Regions from separate parts of the Kitasatospora sp. NPDC050543 genome, predicted to be linked through region 2. Evidence: predicted binding sites of a transcription regulator. Region 2 holds the regulator's gene; the other holds the start of a gene.
The links. The regulator HspR, encoded in region 2, represses chaperone genes until heat shock. The targets are predictions, from matches to a motif close to TTGAGNNNNNNNNNCTCAA.
Positions count from the first base shown of each region.

Region 1 (6,130 bases), on a different contig from region 2:
TAGGCGACCGGTGCCTCCAGTGCGTAGCCGACGCCGTGCACGGTGCGGATCCAGCTCGCGCCGATCTTCCGGCGCAGCGCCTTCACGTGGCTGTCGACCGTGCGGGTGCCGGAGGCGTCCGTCCAGTCCCAGACCTCGGCCAGGAGCTGCTCACGGGTGAGCACCGCCCGCGGCTGCGCGGCGAGGCACGCCAGCAGATCGAACTCGGTCGGCGTCAGGTGGACGTCGCCGGAGGCGAGCCGTACCCGGCGCTGGACGTGGTCGATCTCCAGTTCGCCGAAGCGCAGCGAGCCGAGCGTGGGCGTCCTGGCCGCCTGCTGGGCGCGCTCGACGCGGCGCAGCAGCACGTTCACCCGGGCCGCCAGCTCGCGCATCGAGAACGGCTTGGTCATGTAGTCGTCCGCGCCGACCCCGAGGCCGACCAGCAGGTCCGTCTCGTCGTCGCGGGCGGTCAGCATCAGCACCGGGACCGGGCGCTGCGCCTGGATCCGGCGGCACACCTCCAGGCCGTCGAAGCCGGGCAGCATGATGTCGAGCACCACGAGGTCGGGCTGCCAGGTGTGGAAGCCGTCGACGGCGCCCGGGCCGTCGTGGGCCACGGCGACCTTGAAGCCCTCCGCGCCCAGCCGGGCCGCGATCGACTCGGCGATCGTGGGCTCGTCCTCCACGACCAGCACTCTGCGCTGGCTGCTCACCGCGCTGCTGGTGTTGCTGTTGTCCTGCTGTATTTCTGTCACGGTCACGCCACCGCCCCCAGGGCTGCGGGCCGGCCATCTGTGGGGATGGCGGGGCTCCGCTCGTAGTCTTGTTCCGTCGTGGACTGTGCCGGGCCGCCCGCCGTCCCTGCCCGGCGTGACAGGTGCGCAGGTGTGGGCTGCTCACCTCTCACGCACATCGCAGCGTACGGACAGCGGGTGCTTCCCGGCAGGTGGACCGGACATTTCCGACCCGTGGACCGGCCTCGTGGCCGGATCCGCGCCGCTCGGGAGAGGGCACGGGCCGATACCTTACCCGGCGAAAATATCCCCTGGAACTGTGCGTATGCCGTCGAGTTGATGGCAGACTCACGTGAAGTATTGCTACTCGTGCGTAAACAGACCGCTGGTCCGGACCAACTTCGGGCCCGTGTTCCGGGCATGCGCCCGGTGATCCTCACGGGCAATACACAGGTATCTCCCAGGTAGTGGACGTATCGTGAGCACGACAAGCTCGCCGCCGGGCATCCCGGCGGCCATGCGGGCGGCGTCAGAGGGCGCGGAGCAGGGCACCGGACGCATCGTGCGCGGCGCGCGACGGGTGCGGAGTGGAGGCGGCATGGCGGTTCCAGGGCGCGCCCCCGGACCCGACGGTGCCGCGCCGGCCGGGCCGCCGTACGGCGCGCTGCGGTACGGGCTGCGCATCGGCGTGGTCGGCTGGGTGCTGAGCCGGGTGCCGACGCCACGCCGCAACCCCTTCGCCCTCGGATACCTGGCCGTGCTCGCGGCCACCACCTGCTTCTCCTGCCTCGCCGACCCCGAGCTGGTGCGCCACCTCCAGCAGCTCTCCAGCTCGGACGGGCACAACCTGCTGCACCACCCGGTGCGCGCGCTGCTGCTGAGCGGCTTCTGGGTGGCCGGGCCGGTCTGGATGCCGTACCTGTGGGCGTTCGCCTTCACCGTCGCCCCGCTGGAGCGGCGGGTGGGGTCGGCCCGGGCGGCTGCGGTCTTCGCGGCCGGGCACGTGGCCGCCACCCTGCTCTCGCAGGCGGTGGTGCTGGTCGCGGTGTGCACCGGGCGACTGGACCCGCAGGCGCTGGACTCCCTCGACATCGGCGTCAGCTACGGCGTGCTGGCGAGCCTCGGCGCGCTCGCGGGGCTGCTCGGTCCGCGCGGGCGGCTGCTGGCGCTGGGTGGCGCGGGCCTGATGATCGTCGACCAGATCGTCTCCGACCAGGATCTGGTCACCGGGGTGGGGCACCCCGCCGCGCTGCTGGTCGGGATCTCGCTCTGGCGCTGGCTGCGGCGGGGGCCCGGCCGGCCCACCCGGGCGCGCGGGCCGAAGCGGGTGCAGTCCGCGCGGCGCGGGCGGGCGGCGGTCCTCGACCGGGCGTAGCGGGCACGCCGGACACGTCCGGTGCGGCGGCCTGCCGGTCAGGCCCGGCGCACCGGGCGCCATGGGCTCGCCGGGTCCGGTGGTCTCCGTCGCACGCCTCGTCGGGCGTTGCCCGGCGCCTCGCCCCTCGGGCCTGCTCCCGGCCCCCCTCGAAGGTCCGTCCAGGGAGCCTTCAGAGGCCCTCTCGCCTGCGCATTCGTCCTTTCGCTCACGGCGAACAATTGCCGGGGAACAACCGGTGCCCGCCAAACCTTAGTCAGGTCAACTCAAGTTCGCTGACTGGGGAGAGATCATGGCATCGACGTCCACACCGCTCACCCTGCCCGTACTGCCGCTGGACGACGAGGTCGTCCTGCCGGGCATGGTCGTCCCGCTGGACCTGTCCGACACCGAGGTGCGCGCCGCCGTCGAGGCCGCCAGGTCGGCTGCGGCCGGCTCGGCCAAGCCCCAGGTCCTGCTGGTCCCGCGGGTGGACGGCTCGTACGCGGCGGCCGGCACGCTGGCCACCATCGAGCAGGTCGGCCGGCTCGCCGACGGGGATCCGGCCGCGCTGGTCCGCGCCGTGCGCCGGGTCAGGATCGGGGTCGGCACCACGGGCCCCGGCGCCGCGCTCTGGGTGGAGACGGCCCCGTTCCGGGAGTCCGCCGTCGGCCAGCCGCTGCCCGCCAGGGCCGCCGAGCTGGTCAAGGAGTACAAGACCCTCTCCACCCAGTGGCTGCGCAAGCGCGGCGCCTGGCAGATCGTCGACCGGGTGGCCCAGATCGAGGGCGTCGGCGAGCTCGCCGACAACATCGGCTACGCGCCGTTCGCGACCGCCGAGCAGAAGCTCAAGGTGCTCCTGGAGGCGGACCAGATCGCCCGCCTGGAGTACGCGCTGACCCTGCTGCGCGACCACCTCGCGGAGGAGGAGGTCAACGACACCATCCGCAAGGACGTCGAGGAGGGGGTCGCCAAGCAGCAGAAGGAGTTCCTGCTCCGCCGCCAGCTGGAGGCCGTCCGCAAGGAGCTGGCCGAGCTGAACGGCGAGCCGGCCGACGAGGAGGGCGACTACCGCGCCCGGGTCGAGGCCGCCGACCTGCCCGGGAAGGTCCGCGAGGCCGCCCTCAAGGAGGTCGACAAGCTGGAGCGCGCCTCCGACCAGTCGCCCGAGGGCAGCTGGATCCGCACCTGGCTGGACACCGTCCTCGAACTGCCCTGGAACGAGCGCACCGAGGACGCGTACGACATCGCCGGCGCCCGCGCGGTGCTGGACGCCGACCACGCGGGCCTGGACGACGTCAAGGACCGCATCGTCGAGTACCTGGCCGTGCGCAAGCGGCGCGAGGAGCAGGGCCTCGGCCTGGTCGGCGGGCGGCGCGGCGGTGCGGTGCTGGCGCTGGTCGGCCCGCCGGGCGTCGGCAAGACCTCGCTCGGCGAGTCCGTGGCCCGGGCGATGGGCCGCAAGTTCGTCCGGGTCGCGCTCGGCGGCGTCCGGGACGAGGCGGAGATCCGCGGCCACCGGCGCACCTACGTCGGGGCCCTGCCCGGCCGCGTCGTCCGGGCGATCCGGGAGGCCGGCTCGATGAACCCGGTGGTGCTGCTCGACGAGATCGACAAGGTCGGCTCCGACTACCGGGGAGACCCTGCGGCCGCCCTGCTGGAGGTGCTGGACCCGGCGCAGAACCACACCTTCCGCGATCACTACCTGGAGGTCGAGCTGGACCTCTCCGACGTGGTCTTCCTCGCCACCGCCAACGTGCTGGAGGCCATCCCCGAGCCGCTGCTCGACCGGATGGAGCTGGTCCGCCTGGACGGCTACACCGAGGACGACAAGATCGTCATCGCCCGGGACCACCTGCTGGGCCGGCAGCTGGAGCGGGCCGGCCTGAAACCCGAGGAGGTCACGCTCGACGAGGCGGCGCTGCGCCGGCTGGCGGGCGAGTACACCCGGGAGGCGGGCGTACGCAGTCTGGAGCGCTCGATCGCCCGGGTGCTGCGGAAGATCGCCGCGCAGAGCGAGCTCGGTGAGCGCGAGCTGCCGGTGGTGATCGGCCCCGACGACCTGCGGGCCCTGATCGGCCGCCCGCACCACGTACCGGAGGCGGCCCAGGAACCCGCCGAGCGGCGCACCGCCGTCCCCGGCGTGGCCACCGGCCTGGCGGTGACGGGCGCCGGCGGCGACGTCCTCTACATCGAGGCCTCGCTCGCCGACGCCGAGACCGGCGGCACCGGGCTCACCCTGACCGGGCAGCTGGGCGACGTGATGAAGGAGTCCGCGCACATCGCGCTCTCCTACCTGCGCTCGCGCGGCGCCGAGCTGGAGCTGCCGGTCACCTCGCTGCGCGACCGGGGCGTGCACCTGCACGTACCGGCCGGGGCCGTGCCCAAGGACGGGCCGAGTGCCGGAATCACCATGACCACCGCGCTGGCCTCGCTGCTCTCCGGGCGCAAGGTGCGCACGGACGTCGCGATGACGGGTGAGGTGTCGCTGACCGGCCGGGTGCTGCCGATAGGCGGGGTGAAGCAGAAGCTGCTCGCCGCCGACCGCGCCGGGGTCACCACGGTGATCATCCCCAAGCGCAACGAGCCGGACCTCGACGACGTCCCGGCCGAGGTGCTGGAGCGGCTGACGGTCCATCCGGTGGCCGACGTGCGCGAGGTGCTGACGCTGGCTCTGGAACCGGCGGACATGCTGGTCGCGGCGTAGCGCCCGCGGCGGCGCACAACGGCGCCCGGCGGGATCCCAGCGGACCCCGCCGGGCGCCGCCGCGCCCGGGTGCCGAAAGGGAGGAGCGACAAGCGAGCCAAGCGAGTGCCGGAGCGACGACCGTCAGCCCCGCCTCGCCCCGCTCCCACGTCTTGACGCTCACGCCGCCGGCCGCGCCCCGAGCGCCCCGGCGCCTTGACGCCCACCCCCGCCGATCGCGCCCCGAGCCGAAGGGGCGCGCCGGTGCCGAAAGGGAGGAGCGACAAGCGAGCGAAGCGAGTGCCGGAGCGCCGAGTGTCGGCGCCGGACAAGAGCGCCCCGGAGGCGAGCGGGCGCCCAAAGAAGGAACAAGCCCCCGTCGTGCGACACTGCCAAGATGCCGTCCCCCACCCAGCGAGTCCTGGCCAGAGTCCCGGCCGGAGTGCGACCGTTCCTGGTGCGGCACCGCGAACTCGTGAAGTTCCTGCTGGTCGGGGGCACCTGCTTCGCGCTGACGATGGTGATCAACCTGTCGCTGAAGCTCACCGTGCTGGAGCACAAGCCCGTGGTGGCACTGACCGTCGCCACCGTGATCGCCACCGCGCTGTCGTACGTCCTGAACCGGCAGTGGTCCTTCCGGGCGAAGGGCCGCCAGCGCGAGATGGTCCTCTTCTTCGGGGTCAGTGCCGTCGCGATCGCCGTCAACGACCTGCCGCTGATCATCTCGCGCTACGCCCTGAACCTGCGCGAGCCCGAGGTCAGCGCGCTCACCCAGGAGTTCGCCGACTTCTTCAGCGGCATGATCGTCGGGACCTTCCTGGCGATGCTCTTCCGCTTCTGGGCGATGCGGCAGTGGGTGTTCGTCCAGCGCGCCGCCGCCCGGCCCGAGCAGGAGCGGCAAGAGGCCTACTGAGCCGGGCCGCACCGGATGATCGCGGTTACCCTGCAAACGTTCGACGCCGGTCGAGGAGCAGGGTGACGGTCATGCGGGACACGGACGTGACGCGGGGCGGGCCCGCCAGCCAGCAGGGCATGCGACGTGCCAACCTCGCCCTGGTGCTCGGGCACGTGGCCCGCGAGCCGCGCTCCCGGGCCGAGCTCGCCGCGGCCACCGGCCTCACCCGCGCGGCCGTCTCCTCCCTGGCCGAGGAGCTGCTCAACACCGGGCTCCTCACCGAGAGCGGCCCGGCCGCGCCCAGCGGCAAGGTCGGCCGCCCCGGGACGGCGCTGGCCCTCGACCCGCAGGGGCCCGGCGGAATCGGCGCCGAGGTCGGCGTCGATCACCTGGCCGCCTGCGTGGTGGACCTGCGCGGCGAGGTCCGCAGCTGGCACCGGATGGAGATCCGCAACCGGGGCCGGCTGCCCGCCGCGGTG
Region 1 is NZ_JBITGZ010000001.1:116,445-122,574, reverse strand. Features, by position in the region: gene ACIBH3_RS00500 (response regulator transcription factor) at 1-737, opposite strand, end outside; gene ACIBH3_RS00495 (rhomboid-like protein) at 1,315-2,091, shown strand; gene lon (endopeptidase La) at 2,384-4,777, shown strand; gene ACIBH3_RS00485 (GtrA family protein) at 5,154-5,669, shown strand; gene ACIBH3_RS00480 (ROK family protein) at 5,741-6,130, shown strand, end outside.
Region 1: the regulator HspR is predicted to act here: its motif matches at 2,343-2,361, upstream of lon (endopeptidase La).

Region 2 (6,130 bases):
GCCAGGTCCGGGTCCTGGACGAGCCCTTCCAGCGGATGCTGGTCTTCGACCGGGCCGTCGCGGTCGTCCCCGCCAGCGGCGACGGCGGCGTGGCGGCCGTCATCTCGGAGCCGGCCACGGTCGCCTTCCTGGTCGCGGTCTTCGAGCGGGACTGGGCGCGCGCCGAGGTCGTGGACTGGGGCGCCGAGCCGCAGGCCGGCACGGCCGGCCACGCCGCCGAGCGGGTCGGACGACTGCTGGCGAACGGCCTCACCCAGCGCGCGGTGGCCACCCGGCTCGGCCTCAGCGAGCGCACCGTCGCCGCCCACATCTCCCGGCTGCGCGAGCGCTACGGCGCCCAGACGCTGTTCCAGCTGGGCTGGCTGATGCGGGGCGGCCATGGCGGGTGACCACGGGCTCCCGCCCGCCGGCGAGGCGCCCGGGCCCGCCGAACTGGTACCGGGCCTGCCCGGCACGACGCTGCCCGACCTGGCCGCGCGCGAGCTCTACCGCGAGATCCTGCGCGAGGGCGGCCGGATCCTCGTCCGGGACGTCGAGCCGGGGGACGCGGGCACGGTCGAACGGCTGCTGGAGCTCGGCCTGGTCGTCCTGAACATCGCCGACGCCTCGTACAGCGCGGTGAACCCACGGGCCGTCAGCAGCCGGATCAGCGCGGACCTGCGGGCCCTCGGCACCCGGCTGCTCACCAAGGCGGAGGAGCTGCCCGCGCTGCTCGACGAGCTGACCCAGGCCTACGACGCGGCTCCGCGGCGGACGGACCGCTCCAGCAGGGTCCGGCACATCGAGGGGATGGAACAGATCCGGCACCTGGTGATCCAGCTGACCGAGGACCACCCCCAGGAGGCCCTGGCCGCGCAGCCCGGCGGCGCCCGTCCCGAGAGGCACCTGGCGGACTCCCTCGACCGCACCCGGCGCTACCTGGAGCGCGGTGGTGCGATGCGCTCGATCTACGAACCCGCGGCCCGCGCGGACGCCGCGACGGCCGAGTTCGCGGCCCGGGCGACCCGGCTGGGTGCCCGGATCCGGGTGCTGAACCAGCCTTTCAAGCGCCTGCTGGTCTTCGACCGTACGGTCGCCGTGATCCCCGCCAGGGCGGACAACGCCAGCGCGGCCTTCATCGAGGACCCGGCGACGGTCGACTTCCTGGTCGGCGTCTTCGAACAGCACTGGCAGCAGGCCGAGGGGACGGACTGGACGGGCGCCGCGGGCGGCGGTGAGCCGCTGGTGCACCAGCAGACCGGCCGGCTGCTGGCCCAGGGCTTGACCCAGCGCGCGATCGCGAGCCGCCTCGGGCTGAGCGAGCGCACCGTGGCGGGTCACATCTCGCGGCTGCGCGAGCTCTACGACGCCGAGACGTTGTTCCAGCTGGGCTGGCAGATGCGGGGAGCCGGGGTGGAGTCCGGTGACTGACGTCCCGACGGGTTCGGCGGGTCCGGTCGGTGCGGCCGGTTCAGCCCGTTCGGCGGGTTCGGCGGGTTCAGCCGGTCGCGGCGCCCGTGGCCCAGTAGTCGAAGGGGCCGACGGCCGGCGGCTGCTGACGGGGGATGGTGAACTGCTCGCCGGGCGCCGTCCAGAAGCCCTCGCGCAGGGAGAGCGCCATGCCGGCCCAGTCGAGCGCCGTCTCCACGGTGTGGTGCAGCGCCTCCTGCGACCAGGTGTCGTCGAACACCAGCGGCAGCACGGGGGCGACCTGCTCGATGGTGGCGATCAGCGGGTTGTGCGTGATCGCCTCGTCCACCAGCAGCACCACCGGCTTGCGCAGCGCCGACGCCCAGCCGAGCTCCAGGCTCACCCCGGCGGACAGCGGCGCTCCGACGTACGCGAAGACCAGGTCGGCGGTCTGCAGCGCCCGGAAGTCGGAGGGCACCCGCGGCTCGGGGGCGCGGTCGGCCACCGACCAGGCGTCGCTGTGGTGGGCGCTGTACACGGCGGCGCCGCTGCGCAGCAGCGTGGAGCGCAGGGTGGTGAGGCGGGTACGGCTGGCCAGGGTCACCACGCTGTCGGCCGGTCCGGTCAGCCGCATCAGCGGCGCGGCCAGGAACACGCGGGCTCGTCGGCCTTCGGTGGCCGAGGACGCACCGAGGGGAGAGTGTCGATCGCTCATTGTCGACTCCGTGGAATGGCCGACCGGGGCAGTGCCGAGTCCCAGCGGGCGATGTGGTCTTGGAGGGGGGTGTACGGCTGCTGCTCGTCGAGTCGGGGGCGCTCGATGAGTTGTTGAAATGTGCATTTCCAGTGATGTCCACCCCAAATACCGATGGGGTGTGCACTGATCGTCTCGGCAGGCACCGCAGGCCGTCCACCGGATGGGGGTGGCATCTGCATGTCTGGCAGACAGATGACACCGTGACGATCTGGGGCCTGGACCGGCCCGGAGAGTTTCATCGAACGGGTGTCATGTTTCTGCCTGGCAAGAGAATGACACTCTCTTTGCCGGACAGACGTTTGCGTGGCCCTGCCGGTCAGGCTTTGATGACTTGCGCACCGCTCTTCGCTGCAACGCGCCTGAGGACTGCTGTGGGTGGCATGCGTGCACCATCGGTTATAGCAGATACATGACAAGGAGTCGTGACATGCGACGTGTACCCCGCGCCTTGATCCGCGCACTGGCGGCCGCCGCAGTCCTTGCGGCCGTCACTGCGTCGTCTCCGGACGACTGGCACTGGGGTGGCGCGGTGGTGACCGGGTCGGGCACGGTCCGCGTGGACAGCGATTCCAGTTCCGACTCGGTGGTCCTGGCCGACTGGCACTGGGGCCAGGCTGTCGCCAACGAGGCGCTGCCGGCCCAGACCCTCGTGGTGACGACGATGGAGGACTGGCACTGGGGGAACTAGCCGGACCGAGGCCGGCCGTCAGCCCTGGATCGCAGGGCCCTCTTCGGTGTCGATGAGGTGCGGAGGATGCTGCGCCATCCGCCAGCCGAGCTGGAAGAGCGTCTCGGAGTCGTACTCCTCGCGGAACTCGGCGATATGCCGGGCGAGTGTTCGCTCGCTGATCCCCAGGCTTCTGGCGATGACCCGGTGGCCCACACCCTGGATCATCATCCTGAGGATCTTTATGCGAAGCCTTGAGATGACTTCCTGGGGGACTTCGGTGGCGCCGGGAAAGGGAATCGACCGGCTCCAGAGTCCTTCGAAGGACTCGGTGAGATAGGCGGCGACTGCGGGGTCGTGAATGAAGGCTGCTCTGGCGTTGTCACCCTGAGCCGGTATCACCGCGACCTCCCGGTCGACGACGATCAGCCGGGTGAACGGCTCGGCGAGCGTTCTGACCTCGGCGCCCTGCTCGGTCATCCGCTCCACGTACTGCCGGGTCGGAGCCGAGTAGCGGGCGCTGGGCTGGTAGATCGTCCGGCGTGCGACACCGCGGCGCACCAGCAGGATGTCCCGGTCGGCGAGCCTGCGGATGGCGTCCTGTGGCCGACTGCCGCCCGGCTGGGCGGTGAGGACCTCCTTCGAGGCACCTTCAACCAGGCACTCCAGCCGCTGGTTGATCTCGGAGCCTCCGTAGACGTACTCGATCGGCCCGCCGCTCTCGACTTTCTGACCGAGCGTCCCGTAGGCCTGGCTGAGTTCCTGGAATGCCTTCGGGGCGGATATCGAGCGGCTGAGCAGCGAAAGGGCCTGATCCTGCCAATGGCTGCTGAGCCGGGCCGCTATTCGGGCCGGATCGGCAATTGTCGCGGCCGACGGATCGTCGATGTCGGGGATGAGCAGGCCCAGTTCGAGGAGTTCCTGTTTGGACCGCTCCGCGGCGGGATCGCAGGCCGCTAGCCGGCCCCCGGCGGCGAGAACCTGTAGGTAGAGCGCCCGCGCCTCGTGCGAGATGACCTCTTCGTGGCCCGTCCCGGACTCTGTCCCACCCGTTGCGCTCATCCGCGGTCTCCCTGTCCTCCAGGCTCTCTGGCGACCTTGCCCTGCGATTGAACGATCATTCAGGAAGCCCGATCCGATGTCCATCATCGGACGCCAGTTCACCATCGAGCACTTTACGCATGCGCCAGAGCTGTTGGCACCCCGCTGTCCGGGGGGCGCCAACAGCCCGTACGTGGAACCTGCCGGCCCGCTACCGCTTCGGGCGCCAGACGACCAGTGCGCTGGACTGGGTGGCCGGCTGGTAGGGCACCAGGTCGCGGCGGTAGGAGGCGTGGACGGCGGCCTCGCGCTGCTGGAGCGCGCTGGCCGCGCCCTCCAGGGAGTCGGCCAGTTCGCCGATCCGGGACTGCAGGGCGGCGACCTGGTTCTCCAGCTCGATGATCCGCTTGATGCCGGCCAGGTTGATGCCCTCGTCCTGGGAGAGCCGCTGTACCTCGCGCAGCTGCTGGATGTCCCGGGCGGAGTAGCGCCGGCCGCGCCCGGCCGTGCGGTCGGGGCAGACCAGTCCGAGCCGGTCGTACTGCCGCAGGGTCTGCGGGTGCAGGCCGGAGAGCTCGGCGGCGACCGAGATCACATAGACCGGGGTGTCCTCGGTGAGGACGTAGTGCGAGGCGCGGCCGCCCGCACCGGCCGGTGCTCCCCGCCCGACACGGGGGCCGCCTGGCAGGCCCTCGCCGAGTCCGACGCCGATCGAGTCACGGTTCATCTGGTGCTCACGCTCCCTCCGCCGCCCGGAACAGGGCGGCCCGCGGGTCCTCCGAGGCCGTGGCCTCGCGGTACTGCTCCAGGGCCGACAGCGCGTCGCCGGTGACGTGCTTCGGTACCACGACCTCCACGGTGACCAGCAGGTCCCCGCGGGTGCCGTCCTTACGGGTGGCGCCCTTGCCACGGGCCCGCAGGGTGAGGCCGTTGGCGCTCCCGGCGGGCAGCTTGAGTTTCACCGACGGCCCGTTGAGTGTCGGCACCTCGATGGTGCCGCCCAGCGCGGCCTCTGGGAAGGAGACCGGCACGGTGACCGTCAGGTTGTCGGCCTTGCGGCCGAACACGGGGTGCGGGTCGACGTGCACGGTGACGTACAGGTCGCCGGGCTGGCCGCCGCGCTCGCCCTGGGCGCCCTTGCCCTTGAGCCGGATGCGCTGGGAGTCCTGCACGCCGGCCGGGATGCGCACCTGCATGGTGCGGGCCGAGCTGGCCCGGCCGCTGCCGTGGCAGTCGGGGCACGGGTCGTCGACGATCATGCCGCGGCCCTTGCAGTCCCGGCAGGGCTCGGAGAGCGCGAACGCGCCCTGGCCCCGGCTGACCGTCCCGGCGCCGACGCAGGTCGGACAGACCCGCGGGGTGGTGCCGCTCTTGGCACCGGTGCCGGTGCAGGTCCGGCAGGGGGCCTGGCTGGTCATCCGCAGCGGGACGGTCGCGCCGTCCACGGCCTCCTCGAAGCTGAGGGTGACCTCGGTCTCGACGTCGGCGCCGCGGCGCGGTTGGGCCTGCCGGCCACCGCGGCCGAACAAGCCGCCGAACACGTCGCCGATGCCGCCGCCGCCCGCGCCGGTGGTCTGCGTGCCGGTGAAGAGGTCACCGAAGTCGAAGCTGTAGCTGCCGGCGCCCGGGCCGCCGCCGGCCCGGTACCCGCCGTTGGCGAACAGGCTGCGGGCCTCGTCGTACTCCTTGCGGCGCTTGTCGTCCGACAGGACGTCGTAGGCCTCGGAGATGTCCTTGAAGCGGTCCTCCGCCTTGGCGTCGCCGGTGTTGGCGTCCGGGTGGAACTCGCGTGCCAGCTTGCGGTAGGTCTTCTTGATCTCGGTGGCGGTGGCGTCCTTGGGCACGCCGAGGACCTTGTAGTAGTCCTTCTCCACGTAGTCCTTGCCGCTCATGGCTGCCGCCACCTCCCACAGTCGATCGAGCCAGAGTCACTAGGGCCGGCACCGGCCGGACCGTTGCCGGCCGGACCGGAGCCGGTCAATACGGCGCTGCGGAGCCGGCCGTCGTACTGGACGACGTACGACTCCGCAGCGCACAGATTGTCAGCTTTCCGCGCCACCGTCAGCCTTGTCGGCCTCCGAGGGCTCGGCGTCCGGGGCGGCCGTGGTCTGGGTGCCCGGCTGGGGCTCCGCGACCGCGACCATCGCCGGGCGGATGATCCGCTCGCCGATCCGGTAGCCCGGCTGGAGGATCTGCACACAGGTGTCCTCGGTGACGTCCGAGGAGTAGCTGTGCATCAGGGCCTCGTGCATCGTCGGGTCGAAGGGCTCGCCCTC
Region 2 is NZ_JBITGZ010000006.1:70,695-76,824, forward strand. Features, by position in the region: gene ACIBH3_RS09640 (LuxR C-terminal-related transcriptional regulator) at 1-389, shown strand, start outside; gene ACIBH3_RS09645 (LuxR C-terminal-related transcriptional regulator) at 379-1,410, shown strand; gene ACIBH3_RS09650 (hypothetical protein) at 1,478-2,104, opposite strand; gene ACIBH3_RS09655 (hypothetical protein) at 2,574-2,834, shown strand; gene ACIBH3_RS09660 (helix-turn-helix domain-containing protein) at 2,853-3,980, opposite strand; gene ACIBH3_RS09665 (heat shock protein transcriptional repressor HspR) at 4,066-4,581, opposite strand; gene dnaJ (molecular chaperone DnaJ) at 4,589-5,746, opposite strand; gene grpE (nucleotide exchange factor GrpE) at 5,897-6,130, opposite strand, start outside.